3 regions of the Aerococcus viridans genome follow, and region 3 is predicted to be linked to each of the others. Evidence: predicted binding sites of a transcription regulator. Region 3 holds the regulator's gene; each other region holds the start of a gene.

Region 1 (4,380 bases), 330 kb from region 3:
ATTATGACTCCTTTCTTAAACCTAAATTTTGAGTCAGACAATTAATATCCTTAATTATTCATTACTGTCATAATGAAATTTTACTATGAAATGAAAAAAACATGAATTTAATCAATTATTCTCTTCTAGCTATTTATGATTTATCTCCTAAAAATATAGTTATATACATACGGGGAATACATGTATATTGATCTTAAATCAACGTGATCCAAGATTAGATAAACGTTTGATTTGTGTATTCAACAAAAACACCCCCGATTTCTCGAAGGGTGTTATCAAAATTCATCAAATCATTTAGCTTAGTGGAAGACCATACCACCATCAACAACGATTGTTTGACCTGTAATATATGTTGAGTCTGGTCCAGCTAGGAATGCTACTACGTTGGCTACATCTTCTGGTTCTGATAGACGTTTAAGGGTAATGTTTTGTGCGAATTGATTCATACCCCACTCATCGTCTTTACCTGCATTGACTCCTACTTCGTGAGCGATACCAAACATCATTGGTGTCTTCACGATACCAGGTGCGTATGCTGTCACAGTAATATCATCTTGAGCTAGGTCACGGGCTAATACTTGTGTAATACCGCGGACTGCAAATTTTGAGCCTGAGTATAAAGCTAATTCAGGGTTACCCAATACCCCTGCTTGTGACGTAGCATTGATGATTCGACCACCGTGACCGAAGGCTTTGAAGTGTTTTTGAGCAGCTTGTGCACCCCAGATTACACCTGCTACGTTGATACCATATACTTGGTCGAACATTTCTTGGGTAATTGTTTCTAATGGTGTTGTCGGTGCAACACCCGCATTATTGACAACTACATTTAAATCACCAAAATGTGCTGCAATTTTATCAAATGCTTCAAATACCTGTTCACGTTTAGACACATCTGCGCCTGCAGCAATAGCATCACCTTCTGGGAATTCGGCTACAGCAGCTTCAGCTGTTTCGGGATTATAATCAACAATACCAATTTTAAAGCCATCTGCATGTAGACGTTTAGCAATCGCTAACCCAATCCCTTGACCAGCACCTGTAACAATCGCAACTTTTACCATAATATAACCTCTTCCTTTGTGAATTCTTTAACATCTTTATAAATAAAGTATACCTATTATTGAAAACGCATTCAATCTTTCTCTACGTTGGTTGCAACCGTTTTCTTAATTTTCAGATGAAATCATTTTTTGTAACAAAAAAAGTTCTTTTAAACATACATTTTTGTATATTTTCATTGATGACAAGTAAAAACAGTGTAGGTATCATGGAAATTCCAAAACTACATTCTTATATGGACTTAATCAAGGAGTGGCGGTATGAGTAATCGGGCTTTTATCCTGATTGTGAAAGATTGTATACTTTCAATTACAAATAAGCTATATTTGGAAACTTCATGTTGGTGTAGTTTCTCAAATGAGAAATTTTGCGTCGCACAACTTTATCCAATTTGAAAAATGATCCAAATTCGATTTTAACATCTACAGTAATAACAATTATGAAAATTCAGGATTATATTAATAAAGGCGAGTTAATTATTAGTGACAAAATACTGGAACAACGTTACGAGTATGACGTTGATAAGACTGTCGCAGAAGTAAAAGAAATCCTAAATGGAGATGACCCCGACAGCTTATCGGGATCATCTTTTGTGGGTAGCGTAACTCTCTTTTTTATTTGTTCAGTTTAACGGTAGGGTTTCATATCAGTAAAAGCTTTCTTTTTTGTTATCTCGTATTCAAAAGTTAAGACTTATAACCGAAAATGCCAGCCGTTGTGTAAATTGCAATTGTTGGCATTTTTGGTTTATACATTTTTTATCAATAAATATAGGCCGATAAGAAGTAAGGATAGGGTTAAGAAACCATGGACGATTTTTGTCGATTGAAATTCTTTGGGATATTTAAATAAAAAGATAAACCCGTTAACGAAACCGGCGACAACGAGCAAGATAGCGAAAATGGTTAAATACATAATAACTCCTTTACGATGATGGATTCTCTTTCTAATTATACCTTAGATTTCGGACTAAAGTATGAGTGATATCATGTGAATTTTTCTTAGTATAAGGGTATAGTGATCGATGAGTTAACAGTAGAAAGGGTGATAAGATAGTGAAATTATATATGAAAAACCAATTACTATCGTTGAAACGCGACTTTAATTTGAAGAATGAAGATGGCGATCCTGTTTATAAAATCAAGAATAAATGGCTGTCAATTGGCCAACAATTTCGCATTATTGACCTAGCTCAGGATAAAGAAGTGGCGCAAGTGAAAGAGCAAATGATTGATTTGATGCCAACGGTCGATGTGTATGATGAAAATAATGACAAGGTAGCTGAAATCCGCAAGAAGGTTTCCTTATTTAGAGATAACTACAAGGTCACGTCATTGGATTGGAATGTGAAGGGGAATATTCTTGATTTTGATTTCCGTATTACGGATGAAAATGGCGACCAAATTGCCCGTATCGACCGTAAGTTGATTTCAATTCGCGATACTTTTGTGATTGATATCGAAGACCATGTGCCGGCTGACGTGGTGCCGATTATTTTAGGTGTGGTAATGGCGATTGACTTAGTAGTTGAGCGCGAAGAAGAGTAAGACGAAGAAGATAAAAAAGGAAGACTAAAATTGTATTTAAATAGTTAACTGAGGAGGCTGCGACCGTACGGATCGTGGTCTTTTTATTTTTGTTTCAACATTTCCTTTGAAATCACTTGTATTTACCGAACGTACGTTCTATTATTGACAGGAACACACGTTCGATTTTTTTGGAATAAAAGATTAAATATCTAAACTAAGGAGGACTGAGGATGTTTGCAAATAATGTAACGTTTGACTATTCAAAGGAACCCAGTCGCGATATTTTGTGTATCGATTGTAAGTCATTTTATGCTTCGGTGGAGGCAGTAGCGCGTGATTTAGACCCACTAACAACAAAATTAGTGGTCATGTCCTATCATGATGAAAAAGGTGGTCAGAGTAGGGGCTCGGGCCTTATTTTGGCTAGCTCACCCGCCGCTAAGAAAGCCTTTAATATTTCCAACGTGACCCGGGCCCGTGATTTACCTTATCCCTATCCAGAAGATTTGGTGATCGCTCAACCGCGTATGCGGTTTTATATGGAGAAGAATCAAGAGATTAATCGGATCTATAAAAGCTACGTGGACGAAGCCAACCATCACGTATTTTCAATAGATGAGAGTTTCCTAGATGTGACGGATTCATTTCGCCTATTTAAGGTGAATAATGCATACGAAATGGCTCAGAAAATACAAAAGGATGTCTATGACCAGACCGGCATTTATACCACGATTGGCATTGGCGATAACCCGTTTCTAGCCAAAGTGGCCTTAGATATTGGCGCGAAAAAGGAGGGCGATATGATTGCTGAATGGCGGTATGAGGATGTGCCGGATACCCTATGGCAGATTGCTGATTTAACAGAAGTCTGCGGTATTGGCCACCGAATGGCCCGCCGGCTAAAGGGGATGGGTATTAATAATGTCTATGACCTCGCCCATTCTTCTTATTACGTATTAAAAGATAAATTAGGGGTCATGGGTGCCCAACTTTATGCCCATTCGTGGGGCGTGGACCGGTCTTTTCTCGGCACCCCTTATACCACAAAGGACAAGTCCATTGGCAACAGTCAAGTGCTACCAAGAGACTACACCGATAAGGATGAAATTGCTGTCGTCGTCAAGGAAATGGCTGACCAAATTGGTACCCGTTTAAGACGAGCTGGCGCGCAAACCCAAGTCGTCGGTCTTGGCTTAGGCTATTCTATGGGCTACTTTGATACAAGTGGTAAAAGGGGTATTCATAAGCAAGTCAAGGTAACACCGACCAATCAAAGTAAGGTGATTGCTGAAGTGGCCTTGTACCTGCTGTCCTTACTTTATGAAAACCAAGTCATCCGGCATATTTCTTTATACAGTGGCAACCTTGTTTACCATCAAGCAATTCAATTAAATTTATTTGAAAGTGAAAATAATCAAGTAGCGGACATGAAAACAGATGTGATTGTAGATACCATCCGTAAGAAATACGGTTTTAAGAGTTTGGTCTATGCCTCGTCTCTTAAAGCTGGCGGTCGGGCAATTGACCGGTCTAGTTTGGTCGGCGGACATGCTGGTGGTATGGCGGGTATCGAAGGTGAGGCGCATGGCTAAGCGGCTTGAACCTTGGGAACTCCCGAACGCTAGAAGACGGGCCCAACTGTCTTGGTTGAAAAAGCAACGACACCCAAGGACCCGTAAACACTTCACGCCTTATAACGAATACGAAGACCGGACCTTTGGTATGAAGTGGGCTACTGCTTATGCCATGGATGAATTGGTCAAAGGCATTCAAACCAACCATAAAGATG
Region 2 (4,380 bases), 230 kb from region 3:
CTTGGCAGAACCATAATCAATCACAGTTTCCACTTGCTCAATACCTGCTTTACGCGCTTCTTCTTCGTAATCAGTTAACATGGCTTTTGCACGTGTCGTTACGGCTTCAGGAATGACCTCATTATACATATTTGTTGTTTGGAAGGCAGAGGTGTCAATAATATGGGCAACAATTAGGGTAGCATTGTTACGCTTAGCAACAGCTACAGCCTTTTTAAACGCTAATCTAGACTCGTCTGAACCATCAATTGGGGCTAATATACGTGAATATTCTTGATACATTTTCCTCACGCTCCTTTGTCTTTATTATACCACTTAAAAAGCATAAAGTAAGCGCTTAAAGATCATTTTGCAGTTATATGGGTAGAAAACGATAGAAATATACCTGTATTGCAGGCAAGGAAAAGCAGAAAGTAAAAGAAAAGTACAACAAAAAAGGATGCGATAAACGCATCCTCTAAAAAGTTAATTTTATAAAAGAGCTCCGTTATGTGCCGTGATGAGATCTATCTGTATTGAACCCGCATTGATATACAGGTGGGAACCACATATCTACTTCAACAGTCCTCGTGATGAGGCGTTATATCCATAAACCTTGGCAGTTCCCTAGATAGCTAATTGTTCGGTCAACACATGTAAAGAAATCGCGAACACTACAGAGGAATTCTTCTTATAAATATCATACAATCTTTTGAGGGTAATTTCAAGTTTAAGGACCTGAAAAAGCTGACAATTACTTTAAGCTTAATATTTATAAGTGATTATTTACCTTCACGTTTACGGCGGTTTTCAGCTAGGGCCCGTTCATAATTCCCGGTGTCTCCAGCTTGATAATAACGTCTGCCAACTAGAGTATCTGGCAGGTATTGTTGGGCTACCCAGTGGTTAGGGTAGGCGTGTGGAAACTTATATTCATTGCCGTGACCTAATTTTTCTGCCCCTTTATAATGGGCATCTTTCAAGTGTTTTGGAATGATACCAGACTTACCAGCCCGTACGTCAGCCAGAGCGGCGTCAATTCCTTCAATGGCCGAATTGGATTTAGGCGATAGGGCTAAATCGATAATGGCATTGGCTAAAGGAATACGAGCTTCTGGTAGGCCTAATTGGTTGGCCGCTTGAACTGCAGCTACCGTTCGTTCAGTTGCTTGTGGGTTGGCTAAACCAATATCTTCGTAGGCTATGACTAATAATCGCCGACATAAAATGGTTAATTCACCGGCTTCAATTAAGCGTGCTGCGTATAAGAGGGCAGCGTCCACATCGCTCCCACGGATAGATTTTTGAAAGGCTGAAATCACATCGTAATGCATGTCTCCGTCTGCGTCGTGGGAGAATGATTTCATCTGCATGCTTTCTTCCGCAATATCTAAAGTAATATGGATACGGCCATCTGCATTTTCATCTGTAGATTTAACGCTTAGTTCTAGGGCATTTAAGGCCGACCGCAAGTCCCCAAAGGCTGCATGGGCAAAGTGATCGATAGCATTTGCATCAATATCTACCGGGAAACTGCCTAATCCGCGGTCACTATCGGTTAAGGCCCGTTCTAAACCAATTTTAATATCTGCTTCATCCAGTGGTTCTAATTGAAAGATTTGGGCCCGAGACCGGATGGCTGGACTGGTGTTAATAAAAGGATTTTCAGTTGTGGCCCCAATTAAAGTAATCAAGCCTGATTCCAAATGGGGTAGTAGAAAGTCTTGTTTTGTTTTATCTAACCGGTGGATCTCGTCTAATAATAAGACGATACCCCCAGAAAATTTAGCTTCCTCAACGACCGCCTGTAAGTCCTTCTTGCTGTCTGTAGCGGCATTTAATTTTCTAAAGGCATATTTAGTAGACCCAGCGATGGCTGAGGCAATCGACGTCTTCCCAATACCGGGTGGTCCATATAAAATCATGGATGATAATTGCATGGCTTTTACCATTCGGAAAATGATTTTGCCTTCTCCAACCAGATGTTGTTGGCCGACAACTTCTTCGATTGACCGAGGTCGCATGCGAAAGGCTAAGGGATTGTTTTGTGGCATTTACCTGGCTCCTCTCTTGGCTATACTCCCCCTAATTATATCATAGGTGATTCAGGTTAGCGAATATACGTTCGTTTTCCAAAAAAAAGTAAGACAGAAAAATAGTCTGACAAGCACATTAATGATAAAATAAGTCGAACAACCATTGCTATACGGATGGTAGAAGAGTAGATGAGGAGTTAGATTACATATGAATTGGTTACAGTCATTCATTCAACAAGCAGAGGTTCGCCACGCTTTCAAAGAGGCGTCGGTAGGGATTGAACGAGAGGGTCACCGGATTACACCTGAGGGGCAGTTGGCTTTAACCCCGCATCCTAAAAAAGTGGATGGGTCAACGTCGTCATTTTATATTCAACGGGACTTTGCGGAGTCGCAATTAGAATTGGTGACACCACCAGTTTATTCTGCGGACCATGTCATGGAATGGTTGCAAGCGATACATGAAGTGGCGATTGAGTCATTAACAGAAAATGAACGGATCTGGCCATATTCAATGCCACCTGCCTTGCCGGCGGATGATTTGATTGAAGTGGCCGATTTAGAAGACCCAGCTGCTGTTGACTACCGGGATTATTTAGTAGAAGTATACGGCAAAAAATTGCAGATGATTTCTGGTATTCACTTCAATATGCAGATTTCACCTGCTTTCATTCAACTAGTCCATGAAGAAGCGAAAAAAGTAGACGGCAATAGCCAATCGCTAAAAGATTTCCAATCTGATTTTTATCTACGTTTATCCCGTAATTTCTTGCGTTACCAGTGGATTTTAGTTTATTTATTTGGGGCGGCACCAATTGCGGATGACAGCTTTTTCCGTGTGCCATCAGATAAGTTTGACCACCCAGTTCGGTCGCTTCGAAACTCACGTCTAGGATATATCAATAAGGATGATGTGACCTTTACTTATGACAATTTAGAGGACTATGTGACGCAATTAGAGGCCAACGTAACTGAGGGGCGTTTAATCGCTGAGAAAGAATTTTACTCAAATGTCCGATTACGTGGTGCCAACAAAGCCCAGTCTTTACTGAATAAAGGGATTAAGTACCTAGAATTTAGACTGATAGATATTCAACCGGATGCCGCTTACGGGATTAAAGCGTCAGATATTGAATTCATGAAATACTTCATCTTGTACTTAGTCTGGTCCTGTAAAGATGCCAATATGGCGGATGTCCACTACGGGATTGACTTGAAGACTAAGGTTGCTGAAGAGGAAACTTTCCAAAAAACGCAAGCTATGGACGAAGGGTTAGCTATTTTGGAAGACATGCAAGACATGTTAGTAGCGATTGAAGCTGATCAATCGGTTATTGAAACGACACAATTGATGGTAGACAGGATGAAAGACCCAGCATTAACGCCAGCTAGCCAAATGATGACGACTATGAAAGATGTTGATGGCTACTTAGAAGCAGGCCGCCAATTCGCGGAAGAGGTCTACGAGTCAGCCTGGGCTAAACCTTATGCTTTAGGTGGCTTTGAAGATATGGAATTATCCACACAAATCTTGATGTTCGACGCTATCCAAGAAGGCTACCAAATGGATATTTTGGACCGGAATGACCAGATGCTTCGTCTAAAATATAAGACCCACAAGGAAATCGTGAAGAATGCTAACATCACAAGTAAAGACCCTTATATTGGCCACTATGTAATGGAAAATAAGGTAGTCACTAAGGCCTTATTAGCTGAGCACGGCATTCATGTGCCAAAAAGTCTAGAATTTAATCAATTTGGTGAAGCAATGAAAGTAGCCGCCTTATATCAAGACAAAGCTTTTGTGATTAAACCAAAATCAACCAATATGGGAATTGGGATTTCAATCTTTAAGAAAGGCGCGACGGCTGACGAATTTAAGGCAGCTTTAGATATCGCCTTTAAAGAAGACCATACTGTTTTAATTGAAGACTTTGCCTTTGGAACTGAATACCGTTTTTATGTGCAAGAAGGGGAAGTCCTGTCTATTGTCAACCGTGTCGGGGCTAATGTGATTGGAGACGGCCAGTCAACAGTTGAAGATTTAGTCGCTGACAAGAATAAAGACCCTAAACGAGGACGGGACCATCGTTCGCCACTAGAAATCATTCAATTAGGTGACATTGAAGTGAACACCTTGAAACAACAAGGGCTTACACCGTCTGATGTCGTTCCTGAAGGGCAACAAGTCATTTTACGAGAGAATTCAAACATTTCAACAGGTGGAGATTCTATTGAAGTATTAGCTGAAATGCACGATTCTTATAAGGAAATTGCTGTGAAGATGGCGGCTGTTTTAGGGGTAAATATTACGGGATTAGACTTGATGATTGAAGACATTCACCAACCAGCAAGTGCAGATAAC
Region 3 (4,380 bases):
AATTAGCAAGTTTAATTGAAAAAGATCAACGCAAACCTTTTCAAGTGATTCAAGACTTCTGTGCAGGCTTTGAAAATCCAAATCCAACCTTAGTAGTTCAAGAGGATAAGCAACATTTCTTAGCCTTCCCTTACACGACAATTTCAGGGGAAGAAAGTCATTATGACGATTTGAGCGCACTATTAACGGCTTATTATGCAGAGAAAAGTAAGCATGACTATGTCCGTCAAGTGGGTAACGCCATTATTCAAGTCGTTGAGAAGAATCTGGCTCACCAACATAAACGGTTGGCCAATTTAAACCAGGATATGGAGAAATCATCCAAGGCCGACATTTTCCAGTTAAAAGGTGAATTATTGACAACCTTCCTCTATCAAATAGAAAAAGGCCAAACTGAAGTAACTTTAGCCAACTACTACGACAATGATCAACCAATTACCATTAGTTTAGACCCTGCCTTGACACCGTCACAAAATGCGCAGAAATACTACCATAAGTACAATAAACTACGGAATGCTATTGATCATATCGAAAAACAAAAAGTCGTTGCTGAAGCTGAGATCCAGTATTTAGAATCCATCCAAACCCAATTGAACTTCGCCGAACCAAATGAATTGGCGGATATACGGGATGAATTAATTGACCAGGGTTATCTTAAAAAACAAAAACAAGATAAGAAAAAACGGTCAAATAATGCCTCAGCTAAACCGCGTGAATATGAAACTGCGGAGGGTAACCGGATTTTAGTTGGAAGAAACAACAAACAAAACGACCAATTAACCATGCGTCAGGCCAATAAAAACCACTATTGGTTCCATACTAAGGATATTCCAGGTTCACACGTTATTTTAGAAACAAATAATCCTAGTGAAGCTGAAATCATCCAAGCAGCTGAATTAGCCGCAGCCTTTTCAAAATATAGCCAATCCAATAATGTGCCCGTTGATTACACACAAGTAAAACACGTAAAAAAACCAAACGGAAGTAAACCTGGATTCGTGAATTACTTTGAACAAAAAACGATCTTTGTCACACCAACAAAAATCGTTTAAGTGTCGATATTAAAAACTCATCACTGAATATGCAAAAAGACCGATTGGCAGATTGCTCACCCCCTAGCTCGCTCGCAAGGGTAGTCATCAAACTAGTCGGTCTTTTTTCTACATATATTTTCTAAATAATCCGTTTATAAGCGTGTTTCTTCACCTGACAGGTAAATTTTGGTAATTGATAAATTTCCCCATCACAGTTCAGAACCATCGGGCTGCCATCCTTACTGGCATAAACCACTTCATCACATAATACATTACGTAGCTCTTCCAAATCTTCATGGTTTCCAGCGAAAAACTTGTATAGGACAGTCCATATTTTATGCATAGGCATAGTTTTTACATAAACCAATTCTAGAAGGCCGTCATTCACTTGACCATCAGGGTTGATCTTGAAACCTCCACCATACATAACCCCATTGCATAATGCGGCCAGAATATATGGTCCCTCCATCAGCTTCAACTCTGCCCCATCTTTTCTGGCTGTTATGCGAATATCGAATGCCGTACCTGCTTGTAAGGCCTTTGGAACCGAAGCCATGTAGGCGAATTTTTGCAAGAATTTATGCTTTTCTTTAAAGTCATTGGCTTGAAAAACAACATTCGCATCAACGCCAACACTCAAAATATTCATAGTATACAAGTCTAATTCAGGAATATAAATAGCATCCGTTTTGCTCGTTTTACCCTTAAAAATATGGTCAATCTGGTCTTTAACCGAACGGTTGCCATATAAGCCAGTATATAAGTCATTCCCAGTACCTAAGGGCAAGATAGCAAAAGTAAGCGCAGTATCTATCATCAAATTCACGATTGAATGGACAGTTCCATCCCCACCACAGGCAACAGCTATCCCATCTCGATATTTTTCTGAAAAACGGTCAATCAAAAATTGGCTAGACGCCTTTGATGTCGAATACACTAAAAAGATATCGTCTTTATTCAATCCTGCTTTTGAAGCCCGGTCTAATACCAATGCATTTATATCGGCCTTCTTCTTTTTCCCAGCAGCTTGGTTAAAAATAAATAAGAAACCCTTATTTCCCATGTTTGACACCTCATTTATCTTATTACGTGTATGATTGTGCCCTCTATTATACCAAACACTAGGCTATCAGACGAATATTGGTCAGTATTTTCACATTCATCGAATGTACGTTTGTATTGACCGAACGTATGTGCTATACTGATTATAAATAAAACGTGAATAGTTAGAACTCATAACCCACAAAAAAGGAGTACAGCTAATGAAAGAACGTCATCTGCAAATTCTAAAATGTATCTATTCAAACATTCAAAGTCAAGGGTTCCCCCCAACAGTAAGGGAAATCTGTGAAGCCGTGAACCTATCTTCAACTTCTACAGTCCATGGCCACCTTTCTCAATTAGAAAAGCAAGGTTATCTACTTCGGAACGCGACTAAACCGCGTGCTATGGAAATCACAGACAAAGGCTTGGAGTTGCTAGGTGTATCTAGTCAAGGTATTCCAATGATTGGTACGGTAACTGCCGGTCAACCAATTACTGCCGTTGAAGAAATTGAAGATTATTTCCCTATTCCACCTACTTTGAAGAACCAATCAGATTCCCTATTTATGTTGAAAATACGTGGTGATTCAATGATTGAAGCAGGTATCTTAGATGGCGACTTCGTTATCGTTCGTCAAGAATCATCTGCCAAAAATGGTGATATTGTAATCGCCATGACAGACGAAGGTGAAGCTACCTGTAAACGATTCTTTAAAGAGGATGGGTATATTCGCTTACAACCAGAAAACCATAGCTTAGAGCCTATTATTTTACCAGACGTGCAAATTTTAGGACGCGTAATCAGTTTATTTAGAGAACATACTTATTAAATCCTTATACCATGGTGGCATCCATTATCCGATGACCATCATGGCTTTTTTGTGCCTTCAAATTAACCAGGTCGATGCCTATACGACAATCACCTATTTACATTATTGAAATATACACTACAATAATTGGAAGAGATATTCCTAATTGAAGGAGCAAAGTATATGAAGCATATATATCGTCGATGCATTTGCAGAACAATCATTTGAAGATAATTCTACTGCTGTCTGTATCTTAGATAAGTGGTTACCAGAAGACTTGATGATTAACATCACAAAGGAAAATAACCTGCCAGAAATACCCTTCGCGATTAAAGAAGCTGGCAACTACCTTTTACGTTGGTTTACCCCCGGCGGTGAAATTGTCCCTTTGTGGACATGCGACACTTGCGACAGCTTTCGTCATCATGAACTATATCGATTCAAGTTTAAACCAAGTTTCCTTTGATCCACTTAGTGGTCAATTAACAGTAACTTGTGATGGTGACCAATATGTCATGGCCTTCCCGTCTTATGAGCTGTACCTGAATTGAATATTACCGCCTAATAATGATTGCTCGACCAAAATGCTATTATTTATGCAAAAAAACATGACCAAATTTCGCCTTATAGGGATTTGGTCATGTTTTCTGTTATTTTACTACTTCATACTAGTAGTGCATCAATGAGAATACGTCAGTACCAGCGATTTTTTCTCTGGCTTTGAATTCATCTAATTCTACTAAGAAGGCTGCACCAACAACTTCGCCACCTAATTTTTCAATTAATGACACACAAGCTTCGATAGTACCGCCAGTTGCTAATAAGTCATCTGCAATTAGAACTTTATCGCCCGGTTTAATCGCATCTTTATGGATTTGTAGGGTTGATTGACCGTACTCCAAACCGTAATCGATTGATTCAATTTCACGAGGTAATTTACCTTTTTTACGTGCAGGAACGAAGCCAATATTTAATGCATAAGCAACTGGACAACCAACAATAAATCCGCGGGCTTCTGGTCCGACAACCACATCTACATCTTTCTCACGTGCAAATTCCACGATTTCATTAATTGCTTCGTGGAAGGCTGGGCCATTCCCCATCAAAGGTGTGATATCTCTAAATAAGATATCTTTCTCTGGGAAGTCCTGTACGTCTGCAATATATTGTTTAAAATCCATTATTTTCCTCCTGAATAGAAATAATCTTTAATCATTTTAACATCATTATACCGTAAAAGTCGTTCATTATTGATTTGGGTCTCCCAATCGGCCATGGTTTGAGTTGCCAATAAGTCTACCTTCTCATTTACCGGTAAAGTCACTAAATCCGTATTATGCCATTTAACCAATTCCGCTTCTTCTAGGACTTTCACCATTAAATCAAGTTTCACCTTAGAAATCTTGAAGAAGTCCGCCAGCGCCTGTTCCTTACCCGCGAGTGGAACTGTTCCGTGGCCTTGTAAGTATTTATATAATTGGCCGAACTCTTGC

Evidence for each region. Region 3 encodes LexA, which represses DNA repair genes until DNA is damaged. Its sites were predicted from a motif close to CNAACANNTGTTNG; they were not measured.
Region 1: AWM76_RS06780 (Y-family DNA polymerase) is a predicted target of LexA. The motif match lies at 2,736-2,749, and genes of this name have one in related genera.
Region 2: AWM76_RS04230 (replication-associated recombination protein A) is a predicted target of LexA. The motif match lies at 2,094-2,107, and genes of this name have one in related genera.

Annotation. Positions count from the first base shown of each region.
Region 1 covers NZ_CP014164.1:1,420,148-1,424,527, reverse strand. The annotation lists gene AWM76_RS10440 (transcriptional regulator) at 1-2, opposite strand, end outside; gene AWM76_RS06795 ((S)-acetoin forming diacetyl reductase) at 300-1,064, opposite strand; gene AWM76_RS06785 (LURP-one-related/scramblase family protein) at 2,118-2,609, shown strand; gene AWM76_RS06780 (Y-family DNA polymerase) at 2,822-4,183, shown strand; gene AWM76_RS06775 (hypothetical protein) at 4,176-4,380, shown strand, end outside.
Region 2 covers NZ_CP014164.1:855,980-860,359, forward strand. The annotation lists gene AWM76_RS04220 (universal stress protein) at 1-282, opposite strand, end outside; RNA gene ssrS (6S RNA) at 478-665, opposite strand; gene AWM76_RS04230 (replication-associated recombination protein A) at 762-2,033, opposite strand; gene gshAB (bifunctional glutamate--cysteine ligase GshA/glutathione synthetase GshB) at 2,224-4,380, shown strand, end outside.
Region 3 covers NZ_CP014164.1:1,085,677-1,090,056, reverse strand. The annotation lists gene AWM76_RS05260 (NFACT RNA binding domain-containing protein) at 1-1,052, shown strand, start outside; gene AWM76_RS05255 (diacylglycerol/lipid kinase family protein) at 1,174-2,097, opposite strand; gene lexA (transcriptional repressor LexA) at 2,297-2,908, shown strand; partial or broken gene AWM76_RS11150 (PhzF family phenazine biosynthesis protein) at 3,078-3,209, shown strand; gene AWM76_RS10955 (PhzF family phenazine biosynthesis protein) at 3,262-3,438, shown strand; gene AWM76_RS05245 (adenine phosphoribosyltransferase) at 3,556-4,068, opposite strand; gene recJ (single-stranded-DNA-specific exonuclease RecJ) at 4,068-4,380, opposite strand, start outside.